4 regions of the Phytobacter sp. V91 genome follow, and region 3 is predicted to be linked to each of the others. Evidence: predicted binding sites of a transcription regulator. Region 3 holds the regulator's gene; each other region holds the start of a gene.
The links. The regulator CRP, encoded in region 3, controls carbon source genes, mostly activating them, when cyclic AMP is high. The targets are predictions, from matches to a motif close to ATGTGANNNNNNTCACAT.
Positions count from the first base shown of each region.

Region 1: rhaB (rhamnulokinase) is a predicted target of CRP. The motif match lies at 2,131-2,148, and genes of this name have one in related genera.
Region 2: rbsD (D-ribose pyranase) is a predicted target of CRP. The motif match lies at 1,555-1,572, and genes of this name have one in related genera.
Region 4: idnO (gluconate 5-dehydrogenase) is a predicted target of CRP. The motif match lies at 2,317-2,334, and genes of this name have one in related genera.

Region 1 is NZ_CBFFRJ010000119.1:5,090-9,225, reverse strand. Features, by position in the region: gene ACSZO4_RS19985 (L-rhamnose isomerase) at 1-555, opposite strand, end outside; gene rhaB (rhamnulokinase) at 552-2,021, opposite strand; gene rhaS (HTH-type transcriptional activator RhaS) at 2,326-3,162, shown strand; gene rhaR (HTH-type transcriptional activator RhaR) at 3,242-4,090, shown strand; partial or broken gene rhaT (L-rhamnose/proton symporter RhaT) at 4,091-4,136, opposite strand, start outside.
Region 2 is NZ_CBFFRJ010000024.1:37,106-41,241, reverse strand. Features, by position in the region: gene rbsA (ribose ABC transporter ATP-binding protein RbsA) at 1-1,046, opposite strand, end outside; gene rbsD (D-ribose pyranase) at 1,054-1,473, opposite strand; gene kup (low affinity potassium transporter Kup) at 1,678-3,546, opposite strand; gene ravA (ATPase RavA) at 3,771-4,136, shown strand, end outside.
Region 3 is NZ_CBFFRJ010000014.1:24,922-29,057, forward strand. Features, by position in the region: gene ACSZO4_RS04675 (YheU family protein) at 1-5, shown strand, start outside; gene ACSZO4_RS04680 (phosphoribulokinase) at 47-916, shown strand; gene ACSZO4_RS04685 (OsmC family protein) at 985-1,389, opposite strand; gene crp (cAMP-activated global transcriptional regulator CRP) at 1,698-2,330, shown strand; gene ACSZO4_RS04695 (YccS/YhfK family putative transporter) at 2,378-4,136, shown strand, end outside.
Region 4 is NZ_CBFFRJ010000196.1:763-4,898, reverse strand. Features, by position in the region: gene ACSZO4_RS24190 (hypothetical protein) at 1-63, shown strand, start outside; gene ACSZO4_RS24185 (YgdI/YgdR family lipoprotein) at 197-430, shown strand; gene ACSZO4_RS24180 (YhcH/YjgK/YiaL family protein) at 484-957, opposite strand; gene ACSZO4_RS24175 (gluconokinase) at 954-1,484, opposite strand; gene idnO (gluconate 5-dehydrogenase) at 1,495-2,259, opposite strand; gene ACSZO4_RS24165 (LacI family DNA-binding transcriptional regulator) at 2,499-3,491, shown strand; gene ACSZO4_RS24160 (2-hydroxyacid dehydrogenase) at 3,702-4,136, shown strand, end outside.

The sequences.
Region 1 (4,136 bases), on a different contig from region 3:
CCAGATGTTCATCACCGATGGCGTGCCGAGCTGCTCGCCAAAGTAAGCAGAAACGCGACGGCTGGCTTTCACATGATCAATCCAGAACTGGCGGATTTCATCGTTCGCGTGGGAGAGTGTGAAGCCGTCGGCACTTAGCGGGTGAGAGAAGCACGACGGGTTAAAGTCCAGGCCCAGCTTGTTAGCTTTCGCCCATTCCACCCAGTTTTTGAAATGCTCAGGTTTGATGGCATCGCGGCTGATTGTCGCGCCGCCTTCATGGTAAATGGCGTGCAGATTGAGGCGTTTGGGGCCTGGGATCAGACTGAGCGCCTGCTCCAGATCGGCCCGCAGTTCATTCGCATTACGCGCCTTACCTGGATAGTTGCCGGTTGCCTGAATACCGCCGGTCAGGCCACCTTCCGGGTTTTCAAACCCTGCAACATCGTCGCCCTGCCAGCAGTGCATGGAGACCGGCAGCTTGTCGAGCTTCCGCAATGCCTCTTCGGCATCGATATCTACAGCGGCAAAACGCTGTTTAGCGAGTTCCCAGGCTTGTTCTGGTTGAGTGGTCATGCGCAAAGCTCCTTAGTCAGTCGTGTCTGCTGAAATCGCGCCACATAGCGGGCGATGTCGTTATCAGAATTCGGGGTGAAGGTTTTCAGGCTGTGGCTGGCGGCCACCACCTTACGGAAATCATCAACATTGATTAATTCGTCCAGCGTCATCAGCTGCACGCCAATATTGCCCAGCGTTGAGGCTTCAACAGGTCCGGCAATCACCGGCAGGCCGCAGGCGTCGGCGCAAAGCTGATTGAGCATCTCGTTCTGGCAGCCGCCGCCGACAATATGCAGGCGGGTAAAAGGCTTGCCGCGTAGTGCTGCCAGTTCACCGATCGCATCGGCGTACAGCAGTGCGAGGCTGTCGAAGATGCAGCGCGCCAGCTCAGCCGCGTTCTGCGGCGCCTGTTGCCCTGCTTCCACGCAGGCGGCCTGAATTTCGGCGCTCATGTTGTGCGGATTGATAAAGCGGTCATCGTTTGGATTGATCAGGAAGCCGCAGGCGGGCAGTTGTTCGGCACTGGCAATCAGGGCCGGCAGGCTGCTGATGTTGTGTTCTTTCAGCACCCGCTGCAAAAGCCACAGGCCCATGATATTTTTCAACACCCGGTAACGTCCTTCAGCTCCACCTTCGTTAGTGATATTCGCCGCCAGGGCTTTCTCACTGGTGTACGGGGTTTTGCTTTCAAAACCCACCAGCGACCATGTGCCGGATGAGAGGTAAGCGGCATCTTTGTCGCCCAACGGCGCGGCGATGACTGCGCTGGCAGTATCATGGCTGGCGACAGCGACGACCGGGATATCGTTGCCCTGCGGGCAGCGCCAGTGGCCAATCACATTACCCGGATGGGTTGGTACGCCAAACCAGCGGGCAGGCACACCTGCCCACGCCAGCAGCGTGGCATCCCAGTTATCGGTGTTGATATTGACCAGTTGGGTGGTGGTGGCGTTGGTGTATTCCCAGTTCAGCTTGCCGGTCAGGCGGAAGCTGAAGTAGTCCGGGATCAGCAACGCATGTGCGGCCTGCTCAATAAGTTCAGGCTGTTGTTGGGCTAATGCGCGAAACTGGTACAGGGTATTGAAGGGCAAAAACTGAATGCCGCTGCGCTGATAGATATCGGCTTTGCCCGGTGCCTGCATCGCCTGGGCCATGATGCCGTCAGTACGATCGTCACGATAGGCAATCGGGAGTCCAACGCGCTGACCCTGTTTATCAATCAGCACATAATCCACGCCCCAGGTATCAATGCCGATACTGTCCGGCTGGATACCCTGCGCACATACCTTGTGCAGTCCCTGGCGAATTTCAGCTTCCAGGCTGTCGATATCCCAGCAGTCAAAGCCGTCGACTTTTTGTAAACAGTTAGCGAAACGGTGGATTTCGCGAAGCGTCAGCGCACGGCCCTGGCGGTCGTAACGCGCCAGCATTACTCGTCCGCTGGAGGCACCTAAATCAACCGCGACACAATGGCGAAATGTCATGAGGAGATCCTTGTAAGTGTTATTCCCCCCCAGTTTAAAAAGAGGCCGCTTTCGCAACCTTCTTGCTAATGACAGCCCCGCCAGGTGACTGGCAAGAAAGCAAAGATGAAAGTGAGACAGTTCACACTTTCGCATAAAACCCTGCGTTTTCCGCGGTGTGACACAGGCTGCAATTCCCGATCTTTACCCCCCTTTCTTGAAAAAATGACAGGCTTTACCAGTTTTGCGGTCGAAAATTCAAGGTGCGAACTGTCACTCTTAATTACTATTTTGAGAACATTTCTCATTCGTCAGTGAGGCCGTCATGACCGTATTACACAGCGTGGATTTTTTTCCTTCTGGCATGATGCCCGTCGCCATTGAGCCGCGACTGCCTCAGACGGCATTTCCTGAACATCATCATGATTTTCATGAGATTGTGATTGTTGAACACGGTACAGGTATTCATGTGTTTAACGGCCAGTCTTATACCATCAGCGGGGGCACCGTATGCTTCGTGCGCGATCATGACCGGCATTTATATGAACATACTGACAACCTTTGTCTGACGAATGTGCTGTATCGCTCACCGGACGCTTTTAGATTTTTGGCCGGACTAAATGCGTTACTCCCGCAGGAACAGGATGGTCATTACCCGTCACACTGGCGCGTAAATCAGTGCGTGTTGCAACAGGTACGTCGTATCGTTGGCGAGATGGAAACCGTTGGCGAGGAGATGGACATGGCGACTTCCGCAAACCGTGAAATTCTGTTTATGCAGTTGCTGGTGCTGCTGCGCAAAAGCAGCCTGCAAGAGGGGGGGATGAGTAATGATGCGCGCCTGAACCAGCTAATTTCATGGCTGGAAGACAACTTTGCCGACGAGGTGTGCTGGGAGTCACTGGCGGATAGGTTCACTTTGTCGCTGCGCACGCTTCACCGCCAGATTAAGCAGTACACGGGGCTGACGCCGCAGCGTTATCTTAATCGTCTGCGTTTGATCAAGGCGCGGCATATGTTGCGTCATAGTGATGATAGCGTCACGGATATCGCTTATCGCTGCGGCTTTGGCGACAGTAACCACTTTTCGACCCTTTTTCGCCGTGAATTCGACTGGTCGCCGCGCGATATCCGCCAGGGGAGGGATGTGCCATTGCAGTAACGGTAACGAGAAGGCTGTCACCGATTTTTTGTCGCAAATCAGCTAATACTTATCGGTTGTTTTGGGCTGAGGTGGCATTGTGGTAAACCCGTTAATTCTTCGTAGCGCCGATTTTTTCCCCCGCTCAGGGCAGACTGTCGCGGTGGCAGATCGCTATCCACAAAATGTGTTCGCTGAGCATACGCATGAGTTTTATGAACTGGTGTTGGTGTGGCGCGGCAACGGACTGCATGTCCTGAATGACAGACCTTATCGTATTACCCGCGGCGATCTGTTTTATGTGCGTGCGCAGGACAAGCACGCCTATGCGTCCGTTAATGACCTGGTGCTGCAAAACATTATCTACCGCCCGGAGCGGCTGGCGCTTAACTTTGACTGGGCAGGCTGTATTCCGGGTCTGGACGACGCCGGGTGGATGCCACACTGGCGAATCGGCAGCAGCGGAATGCTACAGGCGCGGCAGGTGATAACCCAGCTTGAACAGGAAAGCACCAAAAACGACGCGCTGTCGAATTCCATGGCTGAAGCGTTATTCGCCCAACTGGTGATTCTCTTAAAACGCCATCGCTTTGCTACCGATAATCTGGCCGCCGCCGATAGCGAACCGCTGCTGGATAAACTGATAACCGCGCTCTCCGGCAGCCTTAATCGCAGCTTTATCCTTGAACGCTTTTGTGAACAGGAGCAGTGCAGCGAGCGCACCCTGCGTCAGCAATTTCGCAACCAGACCGGTATGACCATCAATCACTACTTACGTCAGCTGCGGATTTGTCATGCGCAGTATCTGTTACAGCATTCTGAACAGATGATTGGTGAAATCGCCATGCAATGTGGCTTTGAGGACAGTAACTATTTTTCGGTGGTGTTCAGTCGGGAAGTAGGAATGACGCCAGGTCAATGGCGTCATCGTAGTCGTGTTACTGCTTGATCAGTTTGCCATGCCGAGACCAACGATATTGGCCGCAACAATAATC
Region 2 (4,136 bases), on a different contig from region 3:
TCTTTGACCGACATACCAAGGACTAAACCATCGCGCTTACGGTCTTCTGAGATATAGACGATGCCGTTTGCCAGGCCATCCTGCGGATAGCGGGTCACCACTTCATGCCCATCCAGGGTAACGTAACCACTAGTACGTGGCAGAGCGCCATACAGCACTTTCATCAGTTCTGTTCGTCCGGCGCCCATCAGGCCTGCCACGCCCAGGATCTCGCCTTTACGCAGCGTGAACGACACATCGTGCACGCCAGGTCCACACAGATTGTCCACTTTCAGGCGGATGTCGCCGGGTGCTTTATCAAGGCGTGGGTACTGATCTTCGAGCTTACGACCGACCATCATTTCAATCAGCGTATCTTCGGTGAGCGTGGGCACCTGACGCTCGGCAATAAACTGACCATCGCGGAAGACGGTGACGTCATCGCAAATCTCAAAGATCTCTTTCATACGGTGGGAAATATAGACAATACCGCGCCCCTGGGCTTTCAGCTCGCGGATCACCCGGAACAGGGACTCGGTTTCGGTGTCGGTCAGCGCATCGGTCGGCTCGTCCATCACAATCACCCGTGACTCGTAGCTCAACACCTTGGCAATCTCCACCATCTGCTGATCGCCAATAGAGAGTTCCCCTACCAGCAGATCGCTCTTATAGCGCAGATTCAGTTTCGCCAGCAGTTTGTCAGCTTCGGCATACATTTTCTTCCAGTCGATTTTGCCGAAACGACTGACGAACTCACGCCCGAGAAAGATGTTTTCAGCAATGCTCAACTGAGGGATCAGATTGAGCTCCTGGTGAATAATACCGATGCCCGCTTCCTGGGAGGATTTCGGCCCATTGAAGGTGGTCTCTTTTCCCAGCCACAGCAATGAACCGGCATCACGGGTATAAATACCGGTCAGCACTTTCATCATGGTGGATTTGCCCGCGCCGTTTTCACCAACCAGCGCCATAACGCGGCCAGCATAAACATTTAGCGCCGCACCGGAGAGGGCTTTTACCCCCGGGAATGCTTTGTCGATTCCCTTAAGTTGCAGTAACGCGTCCATGCCGGCCTCAGAAGGTTACGCCGGCACAGAGAATAATATTCGCATACGGGGAACACTCCCCGCTGCGAATAACCGCCTGACTGTCTGCGGTCTGTTTTTTAAATTGTTCGTGGGGAACGTAACGAACATCTATGGTATTACCCTGGTGTTGTTGCAGCTGCTCAATATGGCTGAGCAACGTTTCGTGGAGCTGCGGATTATGTTGTTGAATTTCCGCTGCGATGATAGCTGCCTCAACCTGCATTTCCGTCGTGACCACTTCCAGTACCTGCATAAAGCCAGGCACCCCCTGGGTTAATGCCATATCAATACGTTGAGTACCCTGTGGCACCGGTAAACCCGCGTCACAGACCACCAGCGTATCGGTATGCCCAAGACGGGAAATCACCGACGAGATTTCAGAGTTAAGAACAGTACCTTTTTTCATTTTATGCTCCATTAGCGAAACGTTTCGCTGATCTCAGTGTAAACCTGAGAATGTTCAGAAAACCACCGCAGCGTTACAGAAGTGTGATCGATATCGAAACGTTTCGCTCGCGTTGCATTAAAAAAACATCGCTTTGCTTTCTTAAGCCAAATTGCGGGTGTGAAATAACAAAAACCCCTCGAAAAGAGGGGTTTTAGCAGGCTGTTAAATCTCGACCTGGGTACCGAGTTCAATAACCCGGTTAGGCGGGATTTCAAACTGATCCGGGGCGCGCAAGGCATTACGCTGGAGGAGCAGATAAAGTTTGCCGCGCAGGCGCAGATACCAGGGGCGTTTACCGACAATCAGAGACTCATGGGACATAAAGAATGAGGTCTCCATCATCCGGCAGCTTAACCCTTCCAGACCGCAGCGGTGGAACACCTCCTCTACGTTCGGGGTCTCACGCCAGCCGTAGCTTGCCACGACTCGCCAGAATGTCGGCGAAAGCTGCTCAATCTGCACCCGTCGTACGTTATGCACATAAGGCGCATCTTCGGTGCGCAACGTCAGCAGGATAACCCGCTCATGCAACACCTTGTTGTGCTTCAGATTGTGCAGCATGGCAAAGGGGATCACATTCAACGCGCGGGACATATAAACCGCGGTACCTGGCACACGCACCGGCGGCGATTTCTCCAGCGAGGCAATCATGGCTTCCAGAGAGTTGCCGTGCTCATGCATCCGGCGCAGCAGGCGAAAACGCTCGCTCTTCCAGGTTGTCATCACCACAAACATGACCAGGCCCAGGCTCAGCGGCAACCAGCCACCGGACAGCAGCTTGTCGAGGTTCGCCGAAAACAGCGGAATATCAATACACAGGAACCCGGTAAGCAGCAGGCCGACGAACACTTTATTCCAGTGCCAGTTTTTGCGCGCCACGGTCATCGACAGAATAGAGGTCAGCACCATGGTTCCGGTCACTGCAATACCGTAAGCCGCCGCCAGATTGCTCGAGTGCTCAAAGCTGACTATCACAATGACCACCGCAAAATAGAGCAGCCAGTTAATGAAAGGGATGTAGATCTGCCCCGACTCCATCTCCGAGGTATGGATGATACGCATCGGCGACAGATAGCCCAGACGCACGGCCTGACGAGTAAGCGAGAAGACGCCGGAAATGACCGCCTGGGAAGCAATTACCGTTGCCAGGGTGGCAATCACCAGCATCGGGATCAACGCCCACTCAGGCGCCAGCAGAAAGAACGGGTTTTTAATCGCCTCCGGGTTTTTTAATAACAGCGCCCCCTGGCCGAAATAATTCAGCACCAGCGAGGGGAGTACCACCAGGAACCAGGCCACGCGAATAGGCAGTTTGCCGAAGTGCCCCATATCCGCATACAACGCCTCAACGCCGGTAATAGAGAGCACCACGGCGCCCAGGGCCACAAACGAAACGGTTTTGTACTCGAGGAAGAAATTGACCGCCCAGGCCGGATTAAGCGCCTGAAGCACTTCCGGATTTGAGATGATACCGCGCGCGCCCAGCATCGCCAGAATCAAAAACCAGGCAAGCATAATAGGCGCAAAGAGTTTGCCCACAAGCCCCGTTCCGTGCTTCTGGATCATAAACAGCAGCGTCAGTACCACTATCGAAAGCGGGACAGTCCAGCTCTCCAGTGAAGGCGCAACGATTTCCAGACCTTCAATGGCCGACATCACCGAAATGGCAGGGGTTATCACCACCTCGCCATAGAAGAAGCTGCCGCCAATCAGCCCCATAATCACCAGCACCGAGGTCATTCGCGCCGACGTATTGCGACCGGCCAGTGACATTAGCGTAAGAATACCGCCCTCTCCGGCGTTATCCGCACGCATCACGAAGGTGAGATATTTGATGGAAACAACAAGTATCAGCAGCCAGAAAATCAGCGACAGGAAGCCAAAAACAGCGTCGCGTTCGACACCGAAACCAAACTGACCTGACAAACATTCACGAAGAGTATAAAGCGGGCTGGTGCCAATATCACCGTAGACAACCCCAATAGCCGCGAGTGTTATCGCGGGCAACGATTGCTTATTATCAGTGCTCATAGACTAATCTTTTGTTTGAATGACAAATGTGTGCTTAGTCCCTTGGCCCACAAAAAGCGCACAGTATGCACGATTATTTGCTAAATCGTACCCCTAAATGCGACCACATTATTCTGGCGCAATGAAAATGACGCCATTGTTCAGTCTATTACAAGCCCCAACTCAAACGTCTATACTCGCAGAGGCAAGCCGGGGGTTCCCGGCGAAAGGATGCAAAATCAATTATGGCTCACTCACATTTATTAGCAGAAAGAATTTCCCGCTTAAGCAGTGCACTGGAAAAAGGTCTTTTTGAGCGTAGCCACGCTATTCGCCTGTGCCTGTTAGCCGCATTGAGCGGTGAAAGTGTGTTTCTGCTCGGCCCGCCAGGTATCGCCAAAAGCCTGATCGCCCGCCGCCTGAAGTTCGCGTTTAAGCATGCCCGCGCGTTTGAATACCTGATGACCCGCTTTTCCACCCCCGAAGAGGTGTTTGGTCCACTCTCTATTCAGGCGCTAAAAGATGAAGGACGCTATGAGCGTTTAACCCAGGGTTATTTGCCGGAAGCTGAAATTGTCTTTCTCGATGAGATCTGGAAAGCAGGGCCTGCA
Region 3 (4,136 bases):
AGTAACAGGATCCCGGCGAAAATACTCGCTTTTTCATGGAGCAACTATGTCTGCAAAACATCCGGTTATTGCCGTAACGGGCTCCAGTGGGGCAGGAACCACCACCACCAGCCTGGCGTTTCGTAAAATTTTCGCCCAGTTGAATCTGCACGCCGCCGAAGTCGAAGGCGACAGTTTCCATCGTTTCACCCGGCCAGAGATGGACATGGCCATCCGTAAAGCGCGCGATTTAGGCCGACATATCAGCTACTTTGGCCCGGAAGCCAATGATTTTGGTCTGCTGGAAAGCACCTTTATCGACTACGGGCAAACCGGGAAAGGTCAGTCGCGAAAATACCTTCACACCTATGATGAAGCGGTTCCGTGGAACCAGGTGCCAGGCACATTTACCCCCTGGCAGCCCCTTCCTGAACCCACGGATGTCCTTTTCTATGAAGGTTTGCACGGCGGCGTAGTCACGCCACAGCATGACGTTGCGCGGCATGTGGATCTGCTGGTCGGCGTGGTTCCTATTGTCAATCTGGAGTGGATGCAGAAACTGGTGCGGGATACCAGCGAACGCGGCCACTCCCGTGAAGCAGTGATGGACTCTGTCGTGCGCTCAATGGAAGACTATATCAACTTCATTACGCCGCAGTTTTCCCGCACCCATATTAACTTCCAGCGCGTTCCCACCGTTGATACCTCAAACCCGTTCGCCGCCAAGGTTATTCCATCACTGGATGAAAGCTTTGTGGTGATCCATTTCCGTAACCTTGAGGGGATTGATTATCCCTGGCTGCTGGCAATGCTGCAGGGCTCGTTTATTTCTCATATGAATACGCTGGTGGTTCCGGGCGGCAAAATGGGGCTGGCGATGGAGCTGATCATGACACCGCTGGTACAGCGGCTGATGGAAGGCAGAACGATAGCGTAATTTCAGCGCCCTCCCCTCGCAGGAGAGGGCCAGAGCAGGGCATCAGAACCTACAATGCCCTTATCCAGTCAGGCTTCAATCACTTCATATGTATGAGTGATGTTCGCCGCTTTTTCCAGCATCAGCGCCACCGAGCAGTACTTCTCAGCAGAGAGATCCACTGCACGCGATACCGCCGCATCTTTCAGCTCTTTTCCCGTCACAATAAAGTGCAGGTTGATATGGGTAAACAGACGAGGCGCTTCTTCACGACGCTCAGACGTCAGTTTCACTTCGCAGTCCGTCACATCGTGGCGACCTTTTTGCAGAATAGATACAACATCGATAGCGCTGCAGCCGCCAGCCGCCATCAGCACCATCTCCATCGGGCTTGGGGCTTTGTCGCCAGAGTTTCCATCCATCAAAATTTGGTGCCCTGATGCGGACTCGCCAAGGAACGTTAACCCTTCAACCCATTTCACACGTGCATGCATTTTGATTCACTCCGGAGTAGCAATTTTCTCTACAGATTACGCGTACATAAGAAAAGGCGCAACGGAAGGCGACCTGCGTCAAGCTGAAGCGAGACACCAGGAGACAGGCGGCAAAAGCTATGCTAAAACAGTCTGGATGCTACAGTGATACATAGACGTACTGCATGTATGCAGAGGACTATATATATTAGAGGCCGCAGACACGTCTGACGGTTCACTTCCCAAGTATCGGGAAGACAGATTGCAACCCCAGATGCAGGGTGCAGATCCTGAGTCTGGAGCCAGCTTATAACAGAGGATAACCGCGCATGGTGCTTGGCAAACCGCAAACAGACCCGACTCTCGAATGGTTCTTGTCTCATTGCCACATTCATAAGTACCCGTCGAAGAGCACGCTGATTCACCAGGGTGAAAAAGCGGAAACGTTGTATTACATCGTCAAAGGCTCAGTGGCAGTGCTCATCAAGGATGAAGAAGGGAAAGAGATGATCCTCTCTTACCTGAATCAGGGTGATTTTATCGGTGAACTGGGGCTTTTCGAAGAAGGTCAGGAGCGTAGTGCATGGGTACGCGCCAAGACTGCTTGTGAAGTGGCCGAAATTTCCTACAAAAAATTCCGTCAGCTGATCCAGGTAAACCCGGATATTCTGATGCGTCTGTCTTCGCAGATGGCGCGTCGCCTGCAAGTGACATCGGAAAAAGTCGGCAACCTCGCTTTCCTCGATGTAACAGGCCGTATTGCTCAGACGTTACTGAATCTGGCAAAACAACCCGACGCAATGACTCACCCGGACGGTATGCAAATTAAAATAACCCGTCAGGAGATTGGTCAGATCGTGGGCTGTTCTCGCGAAACCGTAGGCCGCATCCTGAAGATGCTGGAAGATCAGAACCTGATCTCCGCCCACGGTAAAACCATTGTCGTGTACGGAACACGTTAAGTCTTCGAACGGTGCATTATCATAGGTAATGCGCCGTTTTTGTTTCTATGTGGCGCAGGCTGATTTACCACCCCGAAATCAACTATGCACTGCGACAAACGCTGGTGTTATGTCTGCCGGTGACCGTTGGTCTGATTGTCGGCCGACTGGATCTCGGTCTTCTCTTCTCGTTAGTTCCCGCCTGTTGCAACATTGCCGGTCTCGACACCCCGCATAAACGCTTTTTTAAACGGGTGATTATTGGCGGTTCGCTTTTCGCCGGTAGCAGCCTCGCGGTGCAATTTTTACTCTTCGAAAATGTCCCGTTGCCTCTTATTCTGACGATGATGACGCTCATTCTTGGGGTGACCGCGGAAATCAGTGCGCTACATGGCAGGTTACTACCCGCCTCACTGATCGCCGCCATCTTTACTCTGAGCCTTGCGGGCAATATGCCGGTCTGGGAACCGCTGTTGATCTACAGTCTCGGCACCCTGTGGTACGGCGCGTTTAACGCCTTTTGGTTCTGGCGGGAGCAACCGCTTCGCGAATCCTTAAGTTTGCTGTACCGGCAACTGGCCGATTACTGCGAAGCAAAATACAGCCTGCTGACCCAGCATGCGGATCCGGAAAAAGCGCTGCCGCCGCTACTGGCCCGCCAGCAAAAGGCCGTGGATATGATTAGTCAGTGTTATCAGCAACTGCATATGCTGGCTGCGAATCATAATGGTGACTACAAGCGGCTGCTTCGTGTCTTTCAGATGGCGCTCGATTTGCAGGAGCATATAGCCGTCAGCTTGCATCAGCCTCAGGAAGTGCAGGCGCTGGTCGAACGCAGCCATGCCGAAGAAGTGATCCGCTGGAACGCGCAGACCGTCGCGGCCAGGCTGAGGGTCATTGCCGACGATATTCTCTATCACCGTTACCCCCAGCGCTTCAGTATGGATAAACAAATCAGCGCGCTGGAGAAAATCGCCCACCAGCATCCTGATAACCCGGTGGGGCAGTTTTGCGCCTGGCACTTCAGCCAAATCGCCCGGGTTTTGCGAACGCAGCGCCCCCTCTATATTCGCGATCTGATGGCGGAAAAGCAGCGCAGGTTGCCGCTACTACCGGCACTCAGAAGCTATTTATCTCTTAAGTCCGCGGCCTTACGCAACGCTGCGCGCATCAGCGTGATGTTAAGCGTCGCCAGCCTGATGGGCAGTGCCCTGCATTTACCCAAGCCCTGGTGGATCATGATGACCGTGATGTTTGTCACCCAAAACGGCTATGGCGCAACGCGAGTGCGCATTTTGCACCGGGCGGCAGGCACAATGGCCGGGTTAATCATCGCCGGAGCCACGTTGCACTACCATGTACCGGAAGGCTACACGCTGGTCACCATGCTGATTGTCACCCTGATAAGCTATCTGATCATTCGCAAAAGTTACGGCTGGGCGATGGTGGGCTTTACCCTTACGGCGGTGTACACGCTTCAGCTTCTGACCCTCAACGGCGAACAATTTATCGTCGCCCGTCTTATCGATACGCTGATTGGCTGTCTGATAGCCTTTGGCGGCATTGTCTGGCTGTGGCCGCAATGGCAAAGCGGCCTGCTGCGACGCAATGCCCATGATGCGCTGGAAACGTATCAGGACGCTATCCAGTTACTCCTGAGCAACGATCCGCAGGTCACGCCGCTGGCATACCAACGAATGCGCGTCAACCAGGCGCACAACGCCTTATTCAACCCCCTTAATCAGGCGATGCAGGAGCCGGGCTTCGATACGCGCTATCTGTCGGATATGAAACTGTGGGTCACTCACAGCCAGTTTATTGTTGAGC
Region 4 (4,136 bases), on a different contig from region 3:
TATGAAGTCATGAGCAACATTAACCACATAATGATGAGCTCAATTCTGGAGCTTAAGCCGTAACGTCTCAGCTACGGGCATCGGCTTGCCGCGATGCCCGCTCTCGGAACCTTCTGTATTTTCATAAAATTTCAGGACGTTAAACTAAAATAGTGAGGTATGTAATCTAATCCATCTGAAAGCAGGGGAGAACACCATGCGATCGAAACGACTATTAATGTCCATCTTTGCTGCCGCCACGCTGTTTACCGTTGCAGGTTGCTCGTCAAACCAGGCGCTAAAAACCACTGATGGCAAAACCATTGTGACCGATGGCAAGCCACAGGTTGATGAAGATACGGGGCTGGTTTCCTATGAAAATGCGGAGACGGGAAAAACCGAGCAGATTAACCGCGACCAGGTGAAAAACATGAGTGAGCTGGATAACTGATCCCGGTCGCCCTGAGAGAATAGTCCCGCCGTCGTGCGGGACTTTTTTATGGGTTACGCGGTGAGAAGTGCTGCGTCGATTTTCACCACGATTTTGCGCAGTGCTGCCGGTGCGTCGAGAGTGCACATCGGGCGGTGCAGTTCCAGAGGGAAAACAATCGCCAGCTCTTCTGGTTGCAGGTGGATCAGCGTTTCGCTGGCGATATGCTGACAAAAGCCCAGATCGAAGGCGGTATTAAACGGCTCGCTCAAATCCAGCGGCAGGCCGGTTACCCCGGCACCTACCACCTCAAGACCCGCCAGCACAATATGAATATCAATGTACTGACGGTGAAATTCCGGGCGCTGTTCGGCGAGCGCTCGCGTATGGCCTTCAACGACCGAAAAGAACACGCTGTCACCCTGCAACGGATATTTCCCGGCAGGCAGCGAATGGGGCGCTTTGTCGATAATGGCTTGTAAAGTCTGGCGAATAATAGCCGGATAAATCGGGTTAACGGCAGCGGCGGTCAGGTTATCAATAATCATACGGCAACATCCTGCTTAACATGGTTTTGTAACAGTGAAAGGCTTTGTGCGACGAGGGTGGCGACAGGGGGCGCGATATCAACAGCAATAATGTCCACTTCGTCTTCCGCCGGCAGCTCCAGCGCCGCGAACTGACTTTGCAGCAGGGCTTCAGGCATAAAATGTCCCTGACGCTGGCGCATCCTGTCCAGCACGCAGGCGTAATCTCCTTTCAGCCACAGAAAACGCACATTGTTATTGCCCCGCCGCAGCAGGTCGCGATAGCGTTTTTTTAACGCCGAGCAGACCAGCACGCCGGACTCATTTTTCTGCTCAAGGCTGAAAATTACATCCGATATGCGCTCCAGCCATGGTTGCCTGTCGTCATCGTTGAGCGCCTGGCCCGAGGCCATTTTGCGGATGTTGTGTCGGGGATGGAGATCATCCCCGTCGATAAATTTGGCCTGCATTGCCTGGGCCAGCGCCATCCCCACCGTCGATTTTCCGGTGCCGGAGACGCCCATTAAAATTACGCACTGACCTGCCATCATCGGCTCCTTACACTGCCACCAGCATGCCGCCGTCCACGAACAGCAGATGCCCGTTGACGAAGTTGGATGCTTTTGAAGAGAGGAACACCGCGGCGCCGACCAGCTCTTCCGGGTTGCCCCAGCGGGCGGCAGGGGTGCGTTTACACAGCCAGTCAGTAAAAGCTTTGTCATCCACCAGCGCCTGAGTCATCGCCGTCTGGAAATAGCCAGGGGCGATGCCATTTACCTGAATATTGTATCGCGCCAGTTCAACGCACATCCCACGCGTCAACATTTTCACCGCTCCTTTTGCTGCGGCATACGGGGTGATGGTGTCGCGGCCCAGTTCGCTTTGCATGGAGCAAATATTGACGATTTTGCCCTGCTTACGCGTCATCATGCGTTTGGCGACGGCCTGGGAGACCAAAAAGACGGCCGTCTGGTTGACGGCGATAACGGCATTCCACTCTTCAACCGGGAATTCGGTAAAAGGGTGACGGCGTTGAATTCCGGCGTTATTAAATAACACGTCGATGGCGCCAATATTATTTTCGATATCGTCGATGGCTTTCTCAACGGATTGTGCATCAGTGACATTAAATACTGAGGTCCAGGCGGTTGCACCTTCATCACGTAATTTCATTGCCGCCTGCTCTGCACGCTCGGCGGAAATATCGTTGATGATAATTTCCGCGCCATATTGCGCCAGCCCCTGAGCCATCACAAAACCGATCCCCTGACCTGAACCGGTAATTAAAATACGTTTGCCGTTTAAACTAAAAAGATCGTTCATTGTTATTTCCTGCCCTGATGATGTGCTGTCTATCTCACGGTTTTTATCAGGGTCAAACTGTGATGAAGATCACTCAAATCCATGTTACGAAAAGGGGTTACCTTTAGTGTGAACCTGGATGGAAAATACGGGGTAATTCAGGCGCTAACCGCGTTGCCATGCGCGTTCTGGCAATTCTCTTTTTAGGTAACACGGGGCATAATGTCAGGCTTGCGCAGGCGTCAGAACAGGTATCAACAATGAAACCACAACGAATTACATTACATGATATCGCGGCGCTGGCGGGGGTCACTAAAATGACGGTCAGTCGCTATCTGCGAACCCCGGAGCGGGTGAAGCCTGATACCGCAGAGCGCATCGCCAGCGTGATTGCGGAGGTCGGTTACCAGCCTGATCCGGATAACCCGGCAATGTCGGCTAACAGCCTGCCGCGCATCGGTGTTCTTATCCCTTCTTTTAATAATCAGATCTTTGCTGACCTGCTTGCCGGTATTGAGTCCGTGGCCGCCGCGCAGGGCTATCAGACGCTGGTGGTCAACTACGATTATGACAGCCAGCGCGAGGAAGAGCAGATTGCCACGGTACTGGCTTTTAAGGTTAAGGGGTTGCTGCTGACCGAATCCGTGCACAGCCTGCGGGCGGAGAAATACCTGAAAGCCGCCAGAATCCCCATTGCCGAAGTGATGGGCCTGTCGGCGAACCCGGACCGTATCAACGTGGGGTTCGATAATGTGCAGGCGGGCTTTGATATGACCACCATGCTGCTGGCCAGCGGCAAGAGACGCATTATCTACTTCGGCTCCATGTCCGATGTGCGTGATGAACAGCGCTACAGTGGCTACTGTCAGGCCATGGAAGCCCAGGGCTTACCGGTGGGACGTATCGCGCCCAATAAGGTCTCTTCGGTCTCGATTGGTACCGGCATGATGACCCTGGCCCGCCAGATGTATGCTGATATGGACGGTATTTTGTGCACCAATGATGACCTGGCGGTAGGGGTGTTACAGGAATGCCTTGCGAGCGGTATAAAAGTCCCCTCTGAACTGGCGATTGCCGGATTCCATGGTCTGGAGATCGGGCAGATCATCAGCCCTCGTCTTGCGAGTGTTCTGACGCCACGTTACGAAATGGGGAAAGTGGCAACTGAAATCATCATCAAAAAAATCAAAGGATTACCAACCATAGAAAAAGTCGATCTCCATTTTCGCCTGTCGATGGGCGAGACAATCTGAGCCGAACAGGCGAGCTCAGATTGTTAGCGTTTTGTTGTGCTAATGTCGACAGCCGTCAGGGGAACAGAGCCGATTTGTCCATATCGATCACGCAGAAGGTAACACGCTTTTTTAACACGATTCTGCGTGACCTGGATCGCAAAATTACCTGCCAAAAACCCGTTTGATAATACGCATCTGACGTACTGAAACTTTCAAACAGGTAATACTATGAATACACAAACCCCCCGCACCGTTCTGCTGATTGCCCCTGTTGTGGACAGCCTGCTGGATAAACTCTCCAGCGCGTTTAGGGTTCACCGTCTTTACGAGCAGCCGGACGCCGCTGCCTTTCTGCAGGAGGTTGGCGACTCCATTCAGGTGGTGGTAACGCGCGGTGATATTGGCGTCAGCAATCAGGTTCTTGAGGCGCTGCCGCAGGTGGGGCTGATTGCCCTGTTTGGCGTCGGCACTGATGCGGTGGATCTGAATTACACCCGTTCGCGCAATATTCAGGTCACCATTACGTCCGGCGTGCTGACTCAGGGCGTGGCCGATCTGGCGATGGGGCTGCTGCTGGCTGGTGCCCGCCAGCTCTGTCAGGGCGACAAATTTGTTCGTGAAGGACGCTGGCTTAAGTCAGCGCCTGCGCTGGCGACCCAGGTC